Regions from separate parts of the Streptococcus suivaginalis genome, predicted to be linked through region 1. Evidence: predicted binding sites of a transcription regulator. Region 1 holds the regulator's gene; each other region holds the start of a gene.
The links. Region 1 encodes CtsR, which represses protease genes until heat stress. Its sites were predicted from a motif close to TTGGTCAAAAAAGGTCAAANA; they were not measured.
Positions count from the first base shown of each region.

Region 2: PXH68_RS06025 (ATP-dependent Clp protease proteolytic subunit) is a predicted target of CtsR. The motif match lies at 2,198-2,218, and genes of this name have one in related genera.
Region 3: PXH68_RS07560 (ATP-dependent Clp protease ATP-binding subunit) is a predicted target of CtsR. The motif match lies at 1,463-1,483, and genes of this name have one in related genera.
Region 4: PXH68_RS02375 (ATP-dependent Clp protease ATP-binding subunit) is a predicted target of CtsR. The motif match lies at 1,682-1,702, and genes of this name have one in related genera.

Region 1 covers NZ_CP118733.1:1,853,560-1,856,835, reverse strand. Annotated here, with positions in the region: gene PXH68_RS08445 (GNAT family acetyltransferase) at 1-680, opposite strand, end outside; gene traF (conjugal transfer protein TraF) at 680-1,018, opposite strand; gene PXH68_RS08435 (CtsR family transcriptional regulator) at 1,302-1,760, shown strand; gene PXH68_RS08430 (ATP-dependent Clp protease ATP-binding subunit) at 1,761-3,276, shown strand, end outside.
Region 2 covers NZ_CP118733.1:1,287,620-1,290,895, forward strand. Annotated here, with positions in the region: gene PXH68_RS06015 (ABC transporter substrate-binding protein) at 1-1,106, opposite strand, end outside; gene PXH68_RS06020 (DUF2129 domain-containing protein) at 1,196-1,468, opposite strand; gene PXH68_RS06025 (ATP-dependent Clp protease proteolytic subunit) at 1,554-2,141, opposite strand; gene upp (uracil phosphoribosyltransferase) at 2,279-2,908, opposite strand; gene PXH68_RS06035 (MalY/PatB family protein) at 2,989-3,276, opposite strand, start outside.
Region 3 covers NZ_CP118733.1:1,649,245-1,652,520, forward strand. Annotated here, with positions in the region: gene PXH68_RS07560 (ATP-dependent Clp protease ATP-binding subunit) at 1-1,209, opposite strand, end outside; gene PXH68_RS07565 (peptide deformylase) at 1,626-2,036, opposite strand; gene PXH68_RS07570 (MerR family transcriptional regulator) at 2,109-2,837, opposite strand; gene PXH68_RS07575 (nucleotidyltransferase) at 2,916-3,276, opposite strand, start outside.
Region 4 covers NZ_CP118733.1:499,559-502,834, forward strand. Annotated here, with positions in the region: gene PXH68_RS02375 (ATP-dependent Clp protease ATP-binding subunit) at 1-1,645, opposite strand, end outside; gene PXH68_RS02380 (DUF1797 family protein) at 1,990-2,220, shown strand; gene PXH68_RS02385 (amino acid ABC transporter permease) at 2,337-3,026, shown strand; gene PXH68_RS02390 (amino acid ABC transporter ATP-binding protein) at 3,019-3,276, shown strand, end outside.

The sequences.
Region 1 (3,276 bases):
TCCCAGCTAGGCTTGTTTGGTTGTCGGAATTGGTCAGCTAAATGCATGGCGATAGGATCGCAGTCATCAGCCTCAAAGCTAATCTGTTCATACTGTTCAAATAGTTGGCAAATAACTACTTGGATGAAGGAACCAAAGCTTTGTACATCTTTTCCGCATACGTAGGCAATTTCATTGTTTTCTATAAAAGCCCAATTTTCTGAGTCTGTATAAACCAGGTCAGGTAGATCCTTTTCAAAGTCTTCTTGACTGGCAGTCCAAGGATTGATGTCTTGGTGGACTGTTTGATAGTGGTCAAAAATTTGCTGACAGGCTATTTGATAAGGTGCGGTGCCTTTGCGGACTATGCTTAAGTTGGAAGTGCCTGTTTGACTGAGATAGTCTTGCTTGGTCACTTCGAACTCATAACATTTCCGCTTGCAGACAAAGCCAGCTGCGGTAAGGAAATGGATTCTTTCCTGCTCTGCAGAGGAGAGCATAACTTGAAGAGGTTTTCCGCCTAAGGAAGTCTGTAGGGACTGGAAGAGCTGCTTTGCTATTTTGCAATCGTAATCGACCAAATCTAGTCGAAGATAGATATTGGTCTGGTGGTAGGGATTTTGGTAGCTGTGAATCTTGCCGACTGGTCTTCCGTGATGAGAGATGTGGAAGGTGTTGGCTTGGTAGGAAATGTCTAGCATTAGCCTTGAATAAAAGCCGCAATCTCTTCTTCCGTCATGCTGGAGTCGCAGCGGACTTGGACTCCAGTAGGTTTAGCGACGAGGAGACCTGGGACGGTAGGAACTTGGTAGTGGTCGCGAAGGGTCTGGAGTTCTGGACTGATTTGGCTAGAGTCGAGGAAGTGGATGGTCACTTGCTTTTCTTGGGCGACCTTGTGGAGTTTTGGTGCAAAGCGGTTGCAGTATGGGCAGGTGCTACGTCCGATGAAGAGAATGCCGCCCTCTTTGGCAGCTAGAAGGTTCTGTGCCTGCTCCACGGTCACACTTGTAAAATCTTGGATGTAGTCTTGAAAGTTCATGGTATAAGATATAAAGGGCCTTAAGTGGACACAGACAAAATAGAAAATAGAAGGACGATGCAAGCGTCTAGTTCTCGTTTATCTTTTTGGCCCAGTCCCTAGCCCGTATTCAGTTCAACTAAATACGGGAGCCCTAGTCCTTTCTGTTTTTTCTTTTATTATAGAAAAAAGCAGAGCAGATTTCAAAAATTGGCTACGTTTGTGTGGAAGTGAGGCTTTCGCTTTCAAAATGTGAACAAAAATAGTATAATGGTCAAAGATAGTCAAAGAAAGAGGCGATACTATGGCGATGAAAAATACATCGGATTATATCGAAGAGCATATCAAAGCCATCTTGGACCAGGTCAATGTGGCAGAATTGCGTCGGAGTGAATTGGCCAGTCGGTTTGAAGTGGTGCCAAGTCAGATTAACTACGTGATAAAAACCCGTTTTACAGCCAGCCGTGGTTATATTGTGGAAAGCAAGCGTGGTGGCGGGGGTTATATTCGCATTGGTCGGATTACTTTTTCGGATAAGCACGAACTGGTCCATGATTTGTTAAATAATATGGGTGAGCAGTTGTCTGCGACGGTCTATTCAGATATATTGCAGTTGCTGTTTGATGAGGGCTTGATGACAGAGCGAGAGGGCAACCTCTTTTTGGCTACTGGGTCAGATGATGTTTTGGGGCGAGATGCGGACAGTATTCGGGCGCGTATGATGCGTCAGGTATTGCGTCGCTTAGATAGGAAAGAGGATTAAATGGGAAAAAAGATTTCAAAAGGTTTACAAGGAGTATTTGAAGATGCTCAGTTGATTGCCCAACGTTACCGGAGCGAGTATTTGGAGACTTGGCACTTATTGCTGGCTTTTGTGATCAATCCAGACACGATTGCAGGCTCTGTTTTGGCAGAATATCCTGCTTCTATCTCTGATTATGAGCAAGCCACTTTTGTGGTGACAGAAAAAGTCTATCAAGAAGAGTTGGAGAGGTTTGATTTTCTGCCGTCTTCCAGCCGCATGGTCGAGGTCAATATTCTAGCGGAAAAAATTGCAGAGATTGTCAAGGCTAAGGAACTAGGGACAGAGCATCTGTTTATGGCCATTCTCTTGGACAAGCGCTCGATTGCATCGCAAATATTGGACAGGGTTGGTTTTCATTTTGAAGATAGTGGTGATAAGACCCGCTTTATTGATTTGCGGAAAAATTTGGAAGGTAAGGCAGGTTTTACCAAGGACCACCTCAAAGCCATCCGGAGTATCTTGAAGGGCGGAAAACCCAAGCAAGCCAATGTAGGAAACATGATGGGTATGCCTCAGCCACAAAGTGGAGGTCTGGAAGATTATACACGGGATTTGACGCTCTTGGCTCGTTCTGGTCAATTGGAACCTGTGATTGGTCGAGATGAGGAAATTGCTCGTATGGTCCAGATTCTCTCACGAAAAACCAAGAACAATCCAGTCTTGGTTGGGGATGCGGGTGTCGGAAAAACTGCGCTAGCTTTGGGCTTGGCCCAGCGAATCGCTAATGGTCAAGTGCCAGCCAGCCTTGTCAATATGCGGGTTCTTGAGCTGGATTTGATGAATGTGATTGCTGGAACACGTTTTCGTGGAGATTTTGAGGAACGGATGAACAATATCATCAATGATATCGAAGAAGATGGTCAGGTGATTTTGTTTATCGATGAGCTGCACACGATTATGGGGTCTGGTTCAGGGATTGATTCGACTTTGGATGCGGCCAATATCCTTAAGCCTGCCCTGTCTCGTGGAACCTTGCGGACAGTAGGGGCAACGACTCAGGATGAGTACCAAAAGCATATTGAAAAAGATGCGGCCTTGGTGCGTCGTTTTGCAAAGGTTTTGATTGAAGAGCCGAGTGTGGAAGATAGTATCAAGATTTTAGAGGGGTTGAAATCCTCCTATGAAGCTCATCACAAGGTTTCGATTTCAGATCAGGCTTTGGCAACAGCGGTGCGGTATGCCAAGAGGTATTTGACCAGTAAGAACCTGCCAGATTCGGCCATTGACTTGTTAGATGAAGCCTCTGCCAAGGTGCAAAATCGTGCCAAGGGTCAAGCGCCAGAAGGTGATCTGACTGCCTTGGATCAGGCGCTGATGGCTGGAAAATATAAGAAGGTCAGCCAACTGATGGTCAAGGCGCAGGTTGCTCAGGAGGAGGGCAACCAGTATCAGCTAGAAGTGACGGAAGAAGATATTTTATCTACTCTGAGTGTCCTATCAGGGATCCCTGTGTCTAAATTGAGTCGTTCGGACG
Region 2 (3,276 bases), 570 kb from region 1:
GATTTTACAACGTTGTGTTCTGCGTCGATAGACATAGTACCTGTCACACCTTCGAAGTCTTTCAAAGCAGCAAGATTATCTTTCAATTCGACTGAAGTTTTTGCACCTTTTGCTGCTTCTGCTGCCATGTAAACTGAGTCATAAGCAAGAGCAGAGAACATAGATGGCTCTTCACCATATTCTGCAACGTATGCATCGTAGAAGGCTTTCGCTTTCTCACTTGCAGATGTTACAAAGGCTGAAAGGTAGTACACGTTTGTTGCTGCTGAAGCTGTTGCCAACTCAGCAAATTGTGGTGAGTCGAAACCATCTGAACCAAGAACTGGAACATCGATACCAAGACCACGTGCTTGTTTCACGATTGTACCTGTTTCATTGTAGTAACCTGGCATGATGATTGCATCAAATTCAAGGTCTTTCAACTTAGTAAGAGCTGCTTGGAAGTCCTTGTCCCCTGAAGCAAATGTGATTTCAGAAACGATTTCACCTGAGTAAGCTTCTTTGAAGGCATCGGCAATACCTTTTCCGTAGTCAGAAGAGTTATCATAGTAAAGCACAACTTTCTTAGCAGAAAGGTTTTCTGTAGCATACTGAGCCATGATTTGACCTTGGTAGCCGTCAGTAAAAGTAGCACGGAAGAAGTAATCTTGTACACCACCATCACTCTTAACAACCAAGTCTGTTTGCGTACCAGAAGGTGAGATCATTGGCACACCCGCAGAAGTTACGTTAGCGATAGAAGCTGCTGAGGCACCTGAAGTAGCAGGACCAACGATAACATTTGCACCTTCACTTACCAAGCTAGTTGCAACTGTCGCTGCTTCTGCTGTCTCAGATTTGTTGTCTTTTGTGATAACTTCGATTTGCTTGCCGTCAATACCACCCGCAGCGTTGATTTCTTTCACCGCAAGGTTTGCACCTTTTTCTTCGGTTTGACCATATGAAGAAACGGAACCTGACAATTCCAAGTTATAACCGATTTTGACTGTCTCACCAATTTCAGTTCCCGTTGCTGAAGAGTTTGTTGATGAAACAGTTCCACATGCTGCAAGAAGTGCAGCCGATGCAAAGCTCACAAGAGCCATAGCAAATTTTCTTTTTTTCATGAAAATCCCCTTAAATCTTTCTTAAATTTTTACGATGTATCCAATATACTGAATTATCTGAAAATTGTCAACAAAAAAAGAAAAATATTTTATAAAAGAATATTTTTCTCTCGTTCTTGCTCTAAAGTCCCTACAAAATTCTGGTCTAGATCCTTAATGTAAGATGGTAAAACTTTTTTTACAAATCGTTCTTTTTTTAATTTTTCAAGTGTCTCATCAAAACGATCTGCCTCTATATAGAGAACCAAGTAGCGTAATTTTTTTGAATGATAGACCACATCCCCAAAATTGTGCAACTTGCGTGCTTCACGATTGTAGTGGAGATATACAATGAGGCCTTTACGCTCTTTCTTTTCAAACATGACTGGCTCCTTCTCATACTTCTTCTCTTCATTATACCTTTTTATCAGCAAAATGAAAAGGGCTACATCGAGCCCTTCATCTACCTTATTTTGCCATCTTATCCATGATCTGATCAATGAATCCATATGCCAAGGTTTCTTCCGCAGTCATCCAGTAATCGCGCTCTGCGTCTTTGTGGATTTGTTTGACAGATTTACCTGAATTATCAGCAAGAATTTGCTCCAACTTGTTACGAGTTTTGAGCAAGTGCTCCGCCGCAATCGCCATATCTGTCTGTTGGGTACCGCCACCTGTTCCACCCATAGGCTGGTGAATCATGTATTCTGCATTTGGCAACATGAAACGTTTGCCTTTGGCACCGCTTGATGCAATGATCGTTCCCATGCTAGCTGCAGTTCCCATCACGATAGTCTGAACATCTGCTTTAATAAAGTTCATGGTATCCACAATCGCCAGACCTGCTGATACAGAACCACCAGGAGTGTTGACATAGAGATAGATATCCTTAGTTGGGTCTTGAGCATCTAAGAAAAGCAATTGGGCAATGATAGAATTTGCCATGTTATCTTCAACTGGACCTGTCAACATGATGATGCGGTCCTTGAGCAAGCGAGAGTAAATGTCATAAGAACGTTCACCACGGCTGGTTTGTTCAATTACTACTGGAATCATAAGAATTCTCCTTGTCTTTTATTCATTTCTAACAAATCTGAGACCATTATATAGAATTAGTCAAAAATGGTCAAATAAAAAACACAGTTTGCTTGGTCAAAAAAAGAAACCAGTCAGGCTGATTTCTTTATCCTATATTATTTTGTACCAAACAAACGGTCTCCTGCATCTCCCAAACCTGGAACGATGTAGCCTTTTTCATTGAGTTTCTCATCCAAAGCCGCTGTGTAGATATCTACATCTGGATGTGCCTCTTGAAGTGCTTTTACACCTTCAGGTGCAGACACAAGAGCTACAAATTTGATGTTTGAAGCACCACGCTTTTTCAAAGAATCAATAGCCAAAATAGCTGAGCCACCTGTCGCCAACATTGGATCAACAACAAAAATCTGGCGTTGGTCAATATCATCTGGCAATTTCACCAAATATTCAACTGGCTGCAAGGTCTCTTCATCACGGTACATACCAATATGACCAACTTTTGCAGCAGGGACAAGGCTCAATAGACCGTCAACCATTCCCACACCTGCACGTAGAATTGGAACGATTGCCAATTTCTTACCTGCGATTTGTTTTTGAACCGTTTTTGTAATCGGTGTTTCGATTTCAACATCTTCCAATGGTAGGTCGCGAAGAACTTCGTAACCCATTAGCATAGCAATTTCATTTACCAACTCACGGAAATCTTTGGTCGAAGTCGAAACGCGACGCAAGATAGACAACTTATGTTGAATGAGTGGATGTGAAATAACTTGGAATTTCCCCATGGTGGTAAAACCTCTCTTTTTTGTTTTTTCTATTCTACCAAAAAATGAGAAAAAATGCTCGAACTTCATTGAATTTTTACCTAATTTATTAGACAGCCAAACACTTCCACCAATCGTCGGCAGGCTTCCTTGATGACAAATTGTGGTGTTGCTGCATTTAATCGGAAATGCTTTTCACCTTCTTTTCCGAAGGTCAATCCATCATTCAAATGCAGTTGTGCTTCTTCCAACAATTTCTCTGCTAGCTCTTGGTGACTGAGTTCATAGGCTGAAAAATCCAGCCAAATCAGGTAGGTTCCTTGTGGTTTAAGCACTTTGATATTCGTCTTTTTACTCAATTCTTCTTGGACCAACAGGATATTTTCTTC
Region 3 (3,276 bases), 200 kb from region 1:
TCGTTCAATGTCAGAAGCTCCCATTTGAGAGACTGGGATGCCTGTCATTCGCTCAACCGCCTGAGCTACATCATTAACAGTCGCTACCACTTTCTGTTGCTCTGTGTGGTTGTCAATTTGTTCTTGGAGCTTGTCGATGCGGACTTTTTCATTGAGTGCTGTTTCGTAATCTTCTTTTTCAGCTGCCTGACTTTGCAAAGCTTTAGCCTGTTCAATCTCTGCCTCCAAAGCTTGGATATCTGTAACAGGATGTTGTGCAGCTAAGTGAGCAGCAGTCACATCGACCAGGTCAATAGCCTTATCAGGCAAGCTACGTTGTGGAATATATTGGACGGAATAATCAACCGCAGCTCTCAAGACCTCATCTGGCAATTCAATATTGTGGTGGGCTTCATAAAGCGGCTTGATACCTTTCAAAATCTGGTAGGTATCTTCTGCGGACGGAGCATTAACCTTGACTTCATTGAAACGACGAGCCAGAGCGGCGTTCTTGTGAATGGTATTGCGGTACTCGTCTTGCGTGGTCGCACCAATGACGGTCAACTCTCCACGTGACAGGGCTGGTTTGAGAATATCTGCTAAGCCCTTGGAACCTGAGTCTCCACCAGTGCTACCAGCTCCCAAAATCTGATGAATCTCATCAAAAAAGAGAATGATATTGCCAGCTTTTTTGACTTCATCCACAAGATTTTGGACATTTTCTTCAAAAGCTCCACGGTACTGAGTCCCAGCTTCCAAGCCTGAAATGTCGATGGAGATGATTTCCTTATTCTTAATGGCTGCTGGCACATCACCATTGACAATGGCCTGAGCCAAACCTTCTACTACCGCAGTTTTACCTACACCCGCATCACCGACCAAAACAGGATTGTTCTTGGTACGGCGAGCCAGAATTTCAGATGTTTCTTGAATTTCCTTGTTTCGTCCAATGACTGGATCCAACTTGCCTTCACGCGCATCTTGTGTCAAATTGCGGCCCAGTTTTGCCAGAATTCCGTCTGACTTTATCTGACCTTTAGCCTGAGTTTGAGCCACTTCTTCTGTCTGTGGCAGGCGACCAGTCTGACGGTAAATGGCAAATTCCTCCGGTGTCACTTCACGCCCATTGATAGAATAACGGCGACGCTCTGTACTGTAGCCACCCATGTTCCCCATGAGTTGATTGAAAATATCATCCATATTGTTAAAATTATTGAAATTGTTGTTCATCGTTTTTACCTCGTTTAAGTTTTATTTGTTTTTGATGTTTACTGACCTTTGTTGTAAAAAAATAGCTAGTAGGGTATAATCCTGTCTTTCATAACAACCTCCTTAGAAGTTTGTCTTTTACTGACCAATAGGTCCAAGAGTAAGTCAAACCCTTCTCATTTGACCTAAACTGACCTTTTGTTCAAAGAATTCGTAAGGTCCTTTACCTTACGAATCTTATTTTACACCGTTGGTCAGTAAAAGTCAATGGTTTTGTTTGACCTTTTTTGACTTTTTGATATAGTCTTTTAGTTTACTTTTAGTACTAGGAAACGAGCCGCAGACATAACTGGAGTTAGGCAAGGTAAGTTAACGACGTAATAAAAGATAAACTAAACGACGATAAAAAATCTACCTGACGGTAGATTCGGTAGCTACTAGATGATAATCCCTTCCAAATGATCTAGTTCATGCTGAACAATCTGGGCTTGGAAGTCTGTCAGCTTTAGGCTCTGCTTTTTCCATGAAGCATCAAAAAACTCCACTTCAATCTCCTGATAGCGTGTCGTCGGGCGAGTACCTTCCAGCGACAGGCAGCCCTCCTCTGTCTGATAGGGCTTGGCCTTGCTGATGAGGACGGGATTGTACATGACCAGGTTGGTAAAACCCACGTTGACGATGATAATCCGCTTTTTGACGCCAATCATGTTAGCCGCCATGCCCACACAAGCGTGAGCATTGGCTACTAAAGTGTCTTGCAAATCCTGACCGACCTGCACATCTAGCTGAGTCGCAGACTCAGACTTCTGCTGCAGGAAGAAAATGTCCTTCATAATAGGTTGAATCATGGGGTGTCTCCTTATTTTCTAGCTTCATCTAGTATACCAAAAAAAGCCTAGTTCTCACTAGACTTCTTTCGTTTATTCTTTGCAATAAATCGCAATAGCTTGACTGACAAAGGCTGCTGTTCCTAGTCCACCTGCTCGGTCGATGTTGGCTGAAAATCGCTCGTCTTCAACATACATAAGACCTAGATTTTGTAAGATTTCCTTGGTACAGGTGTAGAAATTTTCCGTAATATAGGCCTGCAAGTTCGCTACCTGAGCCTGCACATCTGGATGATCGGCTTCCAAGCTCTGCATTTTTCCAAAAACCTCAAAAATAGCCTGCATCTCTTGGGCAAACACCCGGTCTTTGCTAGCATCGTAGCGCTCTTCAAACTCAGCATAGGCCGCGGTCTGTCCCCAGCGTTCCTTTGCTTCCGCCTTGTAGGCTTCTAGTTGACTGCTGTCAAATGCGTGAAAATCCATGACTTCTCCTCCTTTTTCTGTGAGCAATCTGGCGTGATTGATAATGCGATCCAGCCGTTCCCTTTTGAGCTCTAAAAGGCTGATATGGTCCCGCAAGACCTGCTGACGATTGACTTCCGTCACGTCCAGAAGCTGCTGAATGTCTTTGAGAGGAAAATCCAACTCACGAAATAAGAGAATTTCTTGCAGACGAGCCAAATTCTCCTGATTATAGTAGCGATAACCATTTTCAGCCACAAATGCTGGTTTGAGCAAACCAATCTGGTCATAGTGGTGCAAGGTCCTCACCGTCAATCCTGTCAACTGACTGACCTGCTTAACCGTCCAATTTTCGTTCATAGAAATCTCCTCTCTATGCCCAGTATAAGGGATAACGTAAGGTGAGAGTCAAGAATTTTATCAAAAAACTTTTACATCTCACTCCACCCTCACCGGCACGCGCCCATAGGTCTGCTCTGCTATTGCGTTAGCGCCCAGTTGATAGACCGCATCCGCCTGCTGGGTCATGCTGTCCCAGGGCGCTTTGCCGATCCGCGTCACCAGGTCCACCTGCTCCTTGACGGTCTTGAGATAGGCCTGGCCTCGAGCCGAAAAGCCTAAGATATGGACCGCTTCTGGCAAGGGAGTTTCCACCGCATTGACCAAGATGTAGGTTAGCACCCGCCGCACCCGCGCCTTGGTGTAGCGCTTGGTCGCAACAGCATCCACTAACTCCTCCACGGTCGCTGCGCTCCCAATGGCAGAGCGGATACGACTGGCTAGTTCTTCGTTGACCTGA
Region 4 (3,276 bases), 780 kb from region 1:
AAGGATTACGGCGTACTTTTTCAGTTAGTTGACCGGCTTCTTCATAGCCCACATATCCTGGAGGAGCACCAACTAGCTTGGCTACAGCATGTTTCTCCATATATTCAGACATATCGAAGCGGATCATACTGTCTGCTGAACCAAAGAGTTCAATGGCTAATTGTTTGGACAGTTCGGTTTTTCCGACACCTGTTGGTCCGACAAAGAGGAAGGAGCCGATTGGACGATTCGGCGCTCCTAGGCCAACACGGTTGCGGCGAATGGCCTTGGCAATCTTATCCACTGCGTCATCTTGTCCAATGACGTGGGCTTTGAGGTCGCTGGCTAGGTTGATGAGTTGAGATTGCTCTTTTTCTTTGAGGTCACCAACGGGGATATTGGTTTTTTGTTCGACAATGGCTTCGATTTCTTTTTCAGTAATGAGTGGTGTGTCTTCTTCGCTCAAGGTTGCCTTTTGCATTTCCTTGTATTTGGCGATTTGGTCACGGTAGTAGGCTGCTTTTTCGTAATCTTCGTCGCGGGTAGCTTGTGCTTTACGATTTTCAGCTTCGATCAAGCGTTGATCAATTTCTTTGGGATCTACAAAGTTGAGGGTCAAGTTCATCTTAGAGCCTGCCTCATCCAAAAGGTCAATGGCTTTATCTGGTAAGAAGCGATCCTGAATGTAACGGTTAGAGAGAACTGCAGCGGCCGCGATTGCTGCATCCGTATATTTGACATGATGGTAGTCCTGGTACTTGCTCTGAATACCCTTGAGAATGGTAATAGTTTCCTCCACACTCGGCTCATCAACCTTTACAGGCTGCATCCGGCGTTCTAAGGCTGCATCTTTTTCGATAATACGGTACTCATTTAGCGTAGTTGCTCCAACCAGTTGCATTTCTCCACGTGCTAGGGCCGGTTTGAGGATATTGCCTGCATCCATATTGCCATCGCCTGCTGAACCTGCACCAACTATCTCATGGATTTCGTCAATAAAGAGGATAATCTCGCGACGGTTCCGGATTTCTTCCATGAGTTTTTGCATGCGTTCTTCAAACTGACCTCGGATACCAGTTCCTTGAACAAGGCTAACAACATCAAGGCGGATGACTTCCTTACCTTGCAATTTTTGTGGTACATCGCCATCCACAATTTTTTGGGCCAGGCCTTCAACGACAGCGGTTTTACCAACACCTGGCTCGCCAATGAGAACTGGGTTGTTCTTAGTACGGCGGTTGAGAATTTCAATCACTCGTCGGATTTCTTGATCGCGACCAATGACAGGATCAATATCGCCACGACGGGCAATTTCTGTGACATTGATACCAAACTCTTCTAATAAACCGTTTGGCTTTTGTGGTGGCTGCTGATGACCACCATTGCCATTGCTGCCTCCACCTGACTGTGTAGGTGGTGTTTGGTTTCGTGCCTTTCCTGCTGGTGTATGACCTGGATAGCTACCTAGATGATTGAAAAATTCGCTGAAGGGATCCATATTGTTGGGATTGGCTAAATCACCGAGCCCTTTCAAAATGGCATTATTAGGATCAGTTTTCATGATTTGATAGCAGTTGTGGCAGAGGTCAACCTGTTGTTGTTTTCCGTTTAGGTTGGTATAGAGATGGATGGTTGCGTCATTGATTTTACAGTTATGGCAAAGCATATCGTTCCCTCTTTTCTATTTTCTGACCAAAAACTATTAGTCAATAAAGGTCAAATATAAGTCAATTATATCAAGTTTCCATTAAAATGCAAGAATCTGCTATCTTCCTTTCTCGTTTTCAGTAGTTTCGTTTTTGGAACAAAATCTGTCCCGTTTTTGAAGGGATGTGATTGCATAAAGATGAATTTGTGAGTATTTATAGATGAAACCCCTTTCTTCTTGTATTTTACCATGAAATTAACCAATAGAAAAGGAAGGAAAATAGGGGATTATCCAGCTAAAATACTTACAAATTATCAAAAGTGTGGTAAAATATACCTATACTAAGAATTAGGAGACATTTTATGGAATCACATTTGGTGAGAATCATTAGCCGTTTGCAGGCTATGGCCAGTGATGGCGGAACCTTGAAACGAAACTTTGAACGTGAGGGTGTCGTTGTGGCAGAGGTTGCTTATAGTAATGATGAAGTCAATGGTGCAGTCTTTACATTGAGAGACGTTGCTGCAAGAGAAACCTATACTTTTGACAGCATTGATTTGATTGCAATGGAAATTTACGAGCTTCTTTACTAGAAGAGACGAAGAAGGCGCTGACGAAGCGCTTTTTCTTCTGAATATTTTTTTGTAATATTTGAATTTTTATGCACATTGTGGTATAATTATGAAAATCGTTGATTAGGAGTATGTAAATGGATTTTTCTTTTCTTTCAAAATATATAGGCTATTTTAATTACGGAGCCTTGGTAACCATTATTATCGCCTTCTTTGTTGTCTTTTTCGGAAGTATTTTAGGTCTTCTTTTGGCTTTGGCTCAACGCAGTAAGTGGAAGGTCTTGGTTTGGTTTGCAAATCTGTATGTATGGATTTTCCGTGGAACACCCATGTTAGTGCAGATTATGATTGCTTTTTCGATGATGCACCTGTCTGCACCAACTTTTCAATTGGGAGTGTTGTCAGTGGATTTGACACGATTGATTCCAGGAATTGTCATTCTTTCGATGAACTCTGGCGCCTATGTCTCAGAGACTATCCGTGCAGGAATCAATGCTGTTCCAAAAGGTCAGCTAGAAGCAGCCTACTCGCTAGGGATTCGTCCGGTTCAGGCTATGCGCTATGTCATTATGCCCCAGGCTATTAAAAACATCCTGCCTGCTTTGGGAAATGAATTTGTGACCATTGTCAAGGACAGTTCATTGTTGGCAACCATTGGTGTAATTGAGTTGTGGAATGGTGCAGGTTCTGTTGCAACCATGACTTATCTGACTAGAGAGCCGTACTTTGTAGCAGCCGCTTATTATTTGATGATGACCAGTATTTTGACGTTTGCCATCACGCGCTTTGAGAAGAAATTAAACAAGGGAGGTCAGGGCCATGACTAATGCCATTATCTCAATCAGAAATTTGCATAAGTATTTCGGAAAAAATGAAGTCTTAAAAGGCATTGACTTGGATATCCAACAAGGCCAGGTGGTTGTCATTATCGGACCTTCTGGATCAGGAAAATCAACTTTCTTGCGGACCATGAATCTCTTGGAAGTTCCGACCAAGGGAACGGTGACTTTTGAAGGGGTTGATATTACAGATAAATCAAATGATATTTTCAAGATGCGTGAAAAGATGGGGATGGTT